3 regions of the Ruminococcus sp. SR1/5 genome follow, and region 2 is predicted to be linked to each of the others. Evidence: predicted binding sites of a transcription regulator. Region 2 holds the regulator's gene; each other region holds the start of a gene.
What was found. The regulator Rex, encoded in region 2, represses fermentation and respiration genes when NADH is low (regulators of the CRP and FNR family bind a similar motif). The targets are predictions, from matches to a motif close to ATTGTTAANNNNTTAACAAT.
Positions count from the first base shown of each region.

Region 1: gap (type I glyceraldehyde-3-phosphate dehydrogenase) is a predicted target of Rex. The motif match lies at 1,999-2,018, and genes of this name have one in related genera.
Region 3: CK1_RS12395 (DUF1002 domain-containing protein) is a predicted target of Rex. The motif match lies at 1,097-1,116, and genes of this name have one in related genera.

Region 1 is NC_021014.1:2,972,857-2,976,118, reverse strand. Features, by position in the region: gene CK1_RS14965 (phosphoglycerate kinase) at 1-746, opposite strand, end outside; gene gap (type I glyceraldehyde-3-phosphate dehydrogenase) at 933-1,952, opposite strand; gene CK1_RS14955 (histidinol-phosphatase HisJ family protein) at 2,261-3,079, shown strand; partial or broken gene CK1_RS14950 (hypothetical protein) at 3,155-3,262, shown strand, end outside.
Region 2 is NC_021014.1:569,980-573,241, reverse strand. Features, by position in the region: gene CK1_RS02865 (bifunctional ADP-dependent NAD(P)H-hydrate dehydratase/NAD(P)H-hydrate epimerase) at 1-1,140, opposite strand, end outside; gene CK1_RS02860 (redox-sensing transcriptional repressor Rex) at 1,202-1,852, opposite strand; partial or broken gene abc-f (ribosomal protection-like ABC-F family protein) at 2,064-3,262, shown strand, end outside.
Region 3 is NC_021014.1:2,470,446-2,473,707, forward strand. Features, by position in the region: gene rsmA (16S rRNA (adenine(1518)-N(6)/adenine(1519)-N(6))-dimethyltransferase RsmA) at 28-903, shown strand; gene CK1_RS12395 (DUF1002 domain-containing protein) at 1,329-1,796, shown strand; gene CK1_RS12400 (30S ribosomal protein S1) at 2,742-3,262, shown strand, end outside.

The DNA of each region.
Region 1 (3,262 bases), 2.4 Mb from region 2:
TACTGAAGGTAATCATCCTCGCAGAGGGATGTTCCGATATGTCCGCCCATAGCCTTGGAGAATGTATAAGACATACCACCACCGATGATCAGTGTATCTACCTTGTCAAGAAGGTTGTTGATAACAGAGATCTTGCTGGAAACCTTAGCGCCGCCAAGAATTGCTACGAATGGTCTCTCCGGATTGTTTACAGCGTTTCCAAGGAAATCAATCTCTTTCTGCATCAGATATCCTACAACTGCTGTTTTTACATATTTGGTAACACCTACGTTAGAGCAGTGAGCTCTGTGAGCAGTTCCGAATGCATCATTTACAAATACATCACAAAGAGAAGCAAGGTCTTCGCTGAACTTATCTTCATTCTTTGTCTCTTCTGCACGATAACGTGTGTTCTCAAGAAGAACTACATCGCCATCTTTCATCTCTGCTACAGCAGCTTTTGCGTTCGGTCCTACTACCTCAGGATCTGCTGCAAATTTTACTTCCTGGCCAAGAAGCTCAGAAAGACGAACTGCTACAGGTGCAAGAGAAAGCTCCGGTTTCGGCTCTCCCTTCGGTTTTCCGAGGTGGGAGCAGAGGATAACCTTTCCGCCGTCTGCGATCAGTTTCTTGATTGTAGGAAGAGCAGCTACAAGACGGTTCTCATCTGTGATCTTTCCATCCTGAAGCGGAACATTGAAGTCGCATCTTACAAGTACTTTCTGTCCTTTTACATTGATATCGTCAACACTTTTTTTGTTCAGCATCTCTATATCTCCTTAACTTTTATTTCTGCAAAAGCAGATGAATAAGGGCGAGCGGTATTGTTGTCCGCTCTGTTAACAGTCATTTCCTCAGACATTTTTTTGTTTGGTCTTTTGAAAAAAAAGGGCCCGGTCCTCTTCAGACCGGACCCTTTCTGAGTCTATTCTTCTACACTCGTTCGCTGAAAATTAAGCGTTCAGAAGGCTTCCGAAATGCTTGATTGTACGAACCATCTGGCTTGTGTAGGAGTTCTCGTTGTCATACCAGGAAACTACCTGAACCTCTGTTGTGCCATTCTCAAGTGGAAGTACCATTGTCTGAGTAGCATCGAAGAGGGAACCAAATCTCATACCAACGATATCGCTGGATACGATCTCATCCTCGTTGTATCCGAAGGACTCGTTAGAAGCTGCTTTCATAGCTGCGTTGATCTGCTCTTTTGTAACATTTCCTTCAACTACTGCTGTAAGGATTGTTGTAGAACCTGTTGGGGTAGGAACACGCTGTGCAGAACCGATAAGTTTGCCGTTAAGCTCTGGGATAACAAGTCCGATAGCTTTAGCAGCACCTGTGCTGTTCGGAACGATATTAACTGCAGCTGCACGGGATCTTCTCAGATCGCCTTTTCTCTGCGGTCCGTCAAGTGTCATCTGATCGCCTGTGTAAGCGTGGATTGTGCACATGATACCGGATTTGATCGGTGCAAGATCGTTAAGAGCCTTAGCCATTGGTGCAAGGCAGTTTGTTGTACAGGAAGCTGCGGAGATGATCTTGTCCTCGTTTGTAAGACCCTGATGGTTTACGTTGTAAACGATTGTCTTAAGGTCGTTTCCAGCCGGAGCGGAAATAACTACGTGCTTAGCACCTGCATCGATATGAGCCTGAGCTTTGTCTTTAGATGTGTAGAAACCTGTGCACTCAAGAACTACGTCTACACCGATTTCTCCCCATGGAAGCTCTGCAGCGTTAGCCTTAGCATAGATTTTGATCTCTTTTCCGTCTACTGTGATGGAATCCTCTCCTGCTGTTACTGTATCTGCAAGAGCATATCTTCCCTGTGTAGAATCATATTTTAATAAGTGAGCAAGCATTTTAGGAGATGTAAGGTCATTGATTGCTACAACCTCGAATCCCTCTGCTCCAAACATCTGACGGAATGCAAGACGACCGATACGTCCAAAACCATTAATTGCAACTTTTACTGCCATGATAAATTCCTCCTATGAATTGAATGGTGATTAAATCGTTCCTTTGTTTGTTAAAGAAACATCAACCTGCTTCATATTGTACCTAATTCCAAACAAAAATTCAAGAGCTATTTATAAAAAAGAACATTAAAATAAATATTAAGAAAATTCCTGAAAAATGTGCTATAATTCTCTGATAGAAAGTTCTGTCCTGCTGATCCCCAAAACAGATATCTATATTCCCGCCGGGAGTTTGACTTTCCCGGCTTCACAGCAGGCAGATACGATCATTGTCACAGAATATAAAGGCTTTAATATGGAGGTACAAAATGGACCAGAAAATTTTATGGGACTGCCATATGCACTCCTCTTTTTCCGCAGATTCCGATACACCAATGGAAGAAATGATCCAGACTGCCGCAGACCAGGGTCTCACGGGAATCTGTTTTACTGAACATTTTGATCCGGATTATCCCGATACTCCGGAAAATCTTGATTTTTCCCTGAACATCCCTGCATACCGCCAGAAACTTGAGAGTCTTGCGGATGCTTTTAAAGACCAGATCCAGGTTAACTTCGGGATCGAGCTTGGACTTCAGCCTCAGCTTGCAGAATCTTTTTCCGATTTTCTGAAAGAAGTTCCCTTTGATTTCGTTATTGGTTCCTCCCATGTGGTGCACGGATACGATCCTTATTATCCTTCTTATTTTGAGGGCCGTAAGGAATCCGCATGCTACATGGAATATTTTGAATCCATCCTGGAAAATATCGCTGCTTTTGACGAGATGGATGTGTACGGACATATCGACTATGTAGTACGTTATGGTCCAAATCAGAACCGTCAGTATTCTTATGGAAGATATAAGGAGATCCTGGACGAGATCCTGCGGACATTGATCCGCAAAAATGTGGGAATCGAGCTGAACACAGGCGGTTATCACTACGGGCTTGGTGAACCGAATCCATGTGTCAATATTATCCGACGTTACCGTGAGCTTGGCGGTGAGATCATCACCATCGGTGCAGATGCCCATACTCCGGATAAGATCGGCTATGCTTTTGACAAGGCGGCTGATGTTCTCCGTGAATGTGGTTTTTCCCATTATGCTGTATTTAAAAACCGCCGTCCTGTTTTTCATAAGCTGTAGCTCTGTTTCTCTCTCCGGTGAGAGAGTTTACATTTTTATACCGAAAATATCATTTTATCTAAGGAGGAACTCTATATGTCAACAAAAAGACTCCAGAAAAAGAAAGCTGCCATGCAGGCAAAAAAAGAAAAGCAGCTGAAAAAAAATACCTCTGCTGCCGGCACCAGTTCCAGTGTTGCCAAA
Region 2 (3,262 bases):
CTGGATCGTTCTGCCACTGAGCCGGCTCATTTCTCCGATATGCGGTGTCAGGACTACATGCTCTCCCAGATACTGATACCACTGTGGATGTGCAGCCAGAAGGTTCAGGCCGTCCGCATCCAGGATCAGCGGCTTTTTCTCCCGGGCAGCCGCCGTGAGAAACCACTGTTCTCTCTCACGGCTGGCCACTGATGTTCCAAGTCCCGGTCCGATCACGATCACATCACACCAGGATAGAAGCTGTTCATTGGATTCCTGATCAAAGCGGCTGCAGACCATAGCCTCCGGAAGGAGTATCTGCAGTGGGATCCTGTTGGCTTCCACAGTCTGGATCTTTACCATTCCCGCACCGGCACGAAGTGCTGCACAGGCGCTTAAATAAGCGGCTCCGCACATTCCCTCACTTCCGGTCACAAAGAGCACTTTTCCGAAGGTACCCTTGTTTCCGCCGGGATCACGTTCCGGAAACAGCTTCAGATCTTTATTTTCCAGACAGGCGGCAGATGCAGTCACAGCTTCCTGCTCATAGATCCCGATATCGGCGGTAACGATCCTTCCTGCATACAGTCTTCCCGGATAAAAGCAAAGACCTCTTTTCCGGTAGGCAAATGTGACAGTTAGATCGGCGCTGAAGGCAATTCCCATTTCCAGGCCAGTATCTCCGTTCACTCCTGACGGGATGTCAACTGCGATCTTTTTGGCCCTCGCACTGTTCATCTCATGGATGATATCAGCATAATGCCCCTCGATCGGACGCGTCAGGCCTACCCCAAACACGGCATCTACTATAGTAGTATATTCACTCCACTGCGGGTTATTCACCTCCGGGACACGATAACCAGAAGCGATCTTATACTGAAGAGCAGTCTCTCTGGTCATTTTATCTTTGTTTCCGACCATATAAAACTCTACCCGGATCCCCTTCAGATGGAACAATCTGGCAACAGCGATACCGTCACCGCCATTATTTCCGCTTCCGCAGACTACCAGGATCCTTTCGTCCTTCTGGAGATACTTTTCTGTTTCCTCTACCACCTTCAGTGCTGCCCGCTCCATCAGAACCTCGGAGGGAACTCCGATCTCACGGATCGTTGTGGAGTCCAGATTCTTCATTTCTTTGCAGGTAACAAGCTTCTTCATTCTGTCTTCTGCCTCCCCTCTGTCATAGAGAAAGCTGCCGTTTCCGGCAGCTTAACAATTCTTACTTATCCACATGTTCCTGCCTGTATTTGCTGAGATTATAAGACAGTGTCATCAGACTCTCGGAAAGATGAACGTTCTCTACGATCACATCATCCGGTGTCTCAAGATCGAGATGTGCAAAATTCCAGATTGCCTTGATCCCGTTCTCCACCAGGATATCTGCCATTTCCTTGGCTTTATTCTTGGGAAGTGTCAGAATCGCGATCTCCACGTTATTCTCTCTCAGGAAAAACGGAAGCTCACTGAGCATCTGGATCTCAAGTCCACGGACTGCGATGCCCTCAAGCACAGGATTTACGTCAAAGATACCAACCAGCCTGAACCCGCGCTTCTCAAAATCCACATAATTGGCAAGTGCCTGTCCCAGATTACCGGCACCCAGAATGATCATCGGATGAACGGTATCCAGTCCCAGGATCTTACCAATCTCTGTATAAAGATAATGTACATTATAGCCATACCCCTGCTGCCCAAAACCGCCGAAATTATTAAGATCCTGACGGATCTGAGAAGCTGTGGTATGCATCTTCTTACTTAACTCATTGGAAGAAATACGTTCTACATTGTCTTCCATCAGCTCTCCTAAGTAGCGGTAATAGCGTGGCAGACGCTTAATCACCGCTTTCGAGATTTGTTTTGTCTCCACGATAGTTTTCCTCCTTACCTTACACTAGGTTAATTATAACGAATTGACATTTTCCTGTCAATTAAAGTTGTCTATTCTGTACAAATTTCTTTATATTTTTTCTAATAATTGATTTTTTCTTTGAAATCCCGGCAGTTTCCGTTATAATAGGTGGAGGATTTTTCCCTGTTCAGACATAAACAGGGGTGATTCTTTATACAGGAGGACAGTTTTTATGATTTTATCATGTCAGAATATATGCAAGGCCTTTGGCGAAAAAGTAATTTTAAATGATGCATCCTTTCACATTGAAGACCGTGAAAAGGCTGCTCTGATCGGATGCAACGGTGCAGGAAAGACCACACTGCTGCGGATCATCATGCAGGAGCTTTCTGCTGATTCCGGTACCGTTGTGCTTGCCCGGGATAAAAATATCGGCTATCTTGCCCAGTACCAGGATATCCACGGACATCATACCATCTACGAGGAGCTTCTTACCACAAAGCAGCACATCATCGATATGGAACGCCGTATCCGCAATATGGAACAGGAAATGAACACGGTGACCGGTGATGAGCTGAACCGTCTGATGGAAACCTATACCCGCCTGACCCATCAGTTTGAGCTGGAGAACGGATACGCTTACAAAAGTGAGCTGACCGGTGTCTTAAAGGGTCTCGGCTTCACGGAGGAAGATTATGACAAGCAGATCGAAACTCTTTCCGGCGGTCAGAAAACCCGCGTGGCGCTGGGCAAGATGCTTCTTTCCAAGCCGGATATCCTGCTTCTGGATGAGCCAACCAATCACCTGGATATGGAAAGCATCTCCTGGCTGGAAACTTATCTTCTGAATTATCCGGGAGCTGTTTTTATCGTCTCCCATGACCGTTATTTTCTGGATAAGGTGGTCACCAAGGTCATTGAGATCGAAGCCGGACAGACCCGCGTATACAGCGGCAACTACTCTGCCTATGCTCTCAAGAAGGCTCAGCTTCGTGACGCACAGTACAAGGCATACTTAAATCAGCAGCGGGATATCAAGCATCAGGAAGCCGTTATCGCCAAGCTGAAATCCTTTAACCGTGAAAAATCCATCAAGCGTGCGGAAAGCCGTGAAAAATGCTGGACCGTGTACAGAGGATCGAAAAGCCTCTTGAGCTCCAGGACCGGATGCGTATCTCGCTAGAACCACGGGTGTTAAGCGGAAACGATGTGCTCCACGTGGAAGCGCTTTCCAAGGCCTTTCCGGGACAGACCCTGTTCTCCGATATCTCCTTTGATATCAAACGCGGCGAGCGTGTGGCACTGATCGGAAACAACGGAACCGGAAAGACCACCATGCTGAAGATCATCAACGGTCTTATTGAGGCAGATGCCGGCAAATTTTCCCTTGGTTCCAAGGTGCAGATCGGTTATTACGATCAGGAACATCAT
Region 3 (3,262 bases), 1.9 Mb from region 2:
AAATAAGAAAAAGCAGAGGTAAAAAATATGGCCAGACCTTATCTTGGTAACCCGAAATATACCATTGAAGTCCTTCAAAAGTATCATTTTGTTTTCCAGAAAAGGTTTGGTCAGAATTTTCTGATCGACGAGCATGTTCTGGAAAAGATCATTGAGTCTTCGGGTATCACGAAGGATGATTTTATACTGGAGATCGGTCCGGGTATCGGAACTATGACCCAGTATCTTGCGGAGGCTGCCAGAGAGGTGGCTGCTGTGGAGATCGACAGTTCGCTGATCCCGATCCTTAAGGATACGTTGAAGGACTGGGATAATGTTTCCGTGATCAATAACGATATCCTGAAAACGGATATCAAAAAGATCGCAGATGAGAAAAACGGCGGTAAGCCTGTGAAGGTGGTTGCGAATCTGCCGTATTACATTACGACTCCGATCATCATGGGGCTTTTTGAGAAGAATGTTCCTGTGGATTCGATCACTGTCATGGTGCAGAAGGAGGTTGCAGACCGTATGCAGGTTGGTCCCGGTACCAAGGATTACGGTGCGCTTTCCCTGGCTGTGCAGTATTATGCGAAGCCGGAGATCGTTGCGAATGTACCGCCGAACTGTTTTATGCCGCGGCCGAAGGTTGGAAGTGCGGTGATCAAGCTGACGCGTTATGAGAAGCCGCCGGTGGATGTGAAGGATGAGGGGCTTATGTTCCGTCTGATCCGTGCATCTTTTAACCAGAGGAGAAAGACGCTTGTGAACGGGATCAGAAATTCCGGAGATTTTTCCCTGAGTAAGGAGGAGATCGAGGATGTGTTCAACAGGTGTGATCTTCCGCTGAATATCAGGGGTGAGGCGCTGACTCTGGAGCAGTTTGCGATGCTTGCCAACTGTATTTATGATGAGAAAAATTAATATATGATAAACGCAAAAAGAGCCCGGGCAGCTGTTCCGGGTTCTTTTTGCGTTTCCGGACGGGAATGTTGGAGAGGTTTCCTGTCCGGACCTATATATTTGTTATAGAAAGGAGGTTATGTCTGAGGTGTCAGACATAAGTAAGTAATGAAAAATTTACATTTTTTATTTTACTGATGAGATGTTAGGAAAGTTTGTTTAAAATATGAAAATATTGTGAATATATTTTTGGTGATATACATAAAGTCTGAATGGCGTGGGTGGGAATGGGGAAAATTGAGGTTTACAGAGGGGTGGGGGTGTGTGGTATACTGAGGGGCGTCGAAAAGGTAATGATGAGGTAATAAAAAGGCAGTAAAAGATAGTTAAAAATAGTAAAAGGCAATTTTTGATAAGGGCTGGTGCCCGTATGGAGGTTGAATATTATGAGAAGATTGAACAAGGTTACAGCTTTGGTTATTGCGGGTGTTATTTCATGTACATCTCCGATGATGGTTATGGCGTCTGATTCCGGTTCTGTTATGAGTCAGGCGGAGGAGATCCTGAAGGATAATGAGGTTGGGTCTCTTGCTTCTGATCCGGATAAGGTTGGGGATATCATTGTTTATGTGAAGGGGCTTTTTGATTCTAACCAGATCACGGATGATGAGATTTCTCAGGGGATCGATGAGGCTGCGGATCATTTTGGGGTGAGTCTTAATGAGGATGATAAGAGTTCGCTGGTTAATATTATCAGTAAGTTCCGTGGGATCGAGATGAGTGATGATCAGATCAAGGGGTATGTGAGTGATGCTTATAGTACTTTGAAGGATATGGGTGTTACGAAGTCTGATGTGAAGAATATTTTTGAGAAGGCGATTGAGTTTATTAAGGGGATGCTTTCACGGCGGTGATGGTTTGTGATGGCTGGTGTTTTTGATGATGTTTTAGATGGAGTTTGAGTTAGAGGGTGAGGGTTGTGGCTCTTTTGTTGGGGTTGTTGTTGGTTTGTTTGGTTGAGATGTACAATATGTACAATGTTTAGGGTTTTGGTTTTGTTTGTGAATGTGGTGTTTTTATAAATTGGGGGAGGGTGTTTTGGGAAAAATTGTGCAAATGCGCTAATTGTTTACGAGATGTTCATTGTTTGTTCATATTTGTCTGGTAGTATAGGGATAGTTCGAAAGAACGTTACGAAAGACGCTGTAATGGTGTGTATCTGTATCATTACACATACAATTTTTTTCATAATAATCGCCCCGGTAAGCCACTACCGGGGCACTCCTCGTTTTTGGGCCTTTTTGGGGCTCTTTTTTTGTGGGTGGGGATGGAGGGAGGGAGGGACGGACGGACTGCCGGAGGGGCGGCTGCATGGTCGTGCCTGGTGCGGTCGTTTCGCCGGGTTATACTAAGCGTCTGAGTCTTCTGCCGTGCAGGGCGCCCCATAACTCGCCATGTACGCTGATGCGTACCTGGCTCAGACAGATGGGGCTTACTCTGCGGCTTGTGGCCGCAGAGTACCTTCCCGTCAGAAGCCTCAGGCGCTAAGTATGACCAGCGGCTTACTCCGACGCACCGGGTCCCGACCATGTAGCCGCCCCTCCGGCAGTCCGTCCTGTGCGTTGGAGAGAAACAAAGAAAGCATCTTGGAGAGAAATAAAGAAAGCATCAAGGTTGTGATAAATGGGCTGATCTGAGTCTGTCCTGTGTGTTGGAGAGAAATAAAGGGGTTAAGAAATTTCCAGTGCAAAAAATATAGCGCGGGTGGGGTGTGCATGCTATAATGATTAGGATTATAGTGCTGTCGTCTGGTTTGGGGCGGCGGTGGTTGGGTTTTTGTTTGAATGGGAGGTCTGGATATGGCGGAGTCTATGAAGGATTTTGAGAGGGAGCTGGAGGCTTCTTTTAAGAGGATCGATGAGGGTGATATTATCTCAGGGACTGTTGTGAGTGTGGATGAGTCGGGGGTTGTTCTTGACCTTAAGTTTTATGCTGAGGGTTTTATTCCGGTGGAGGAGTTTTCCCGGGTGCCGGGGTTTAATATTAAAGAGGCTGTTCAGCCGGGGGATGAGGTTCAGGCGATGGTTCTTCGCAGGGATGATGGTCAGGGGAATATTCTTCTTTCCAGAGCGGATGCTGCGGATGTGCTTGCCTGGGACAGGCTGAAGGAGCTTCAGGATTCGGGTGAGGTGCTGGATGTTGTTGTGAAGGGGATCGTTAACGGGGGTGCCATTGCTTATGTTGAGGGTGTCCGTGGTTTTATTCCGGCATCCAGGCTTGCTTTGGAGTTTGTTGAGGATACTGAGGTGTTTCTGAATAAGCCGATCCAGGTGCGGGTGATCGAGGCTGATAAGGCGAAGAAGAGGCTGGTGCTTTCGGC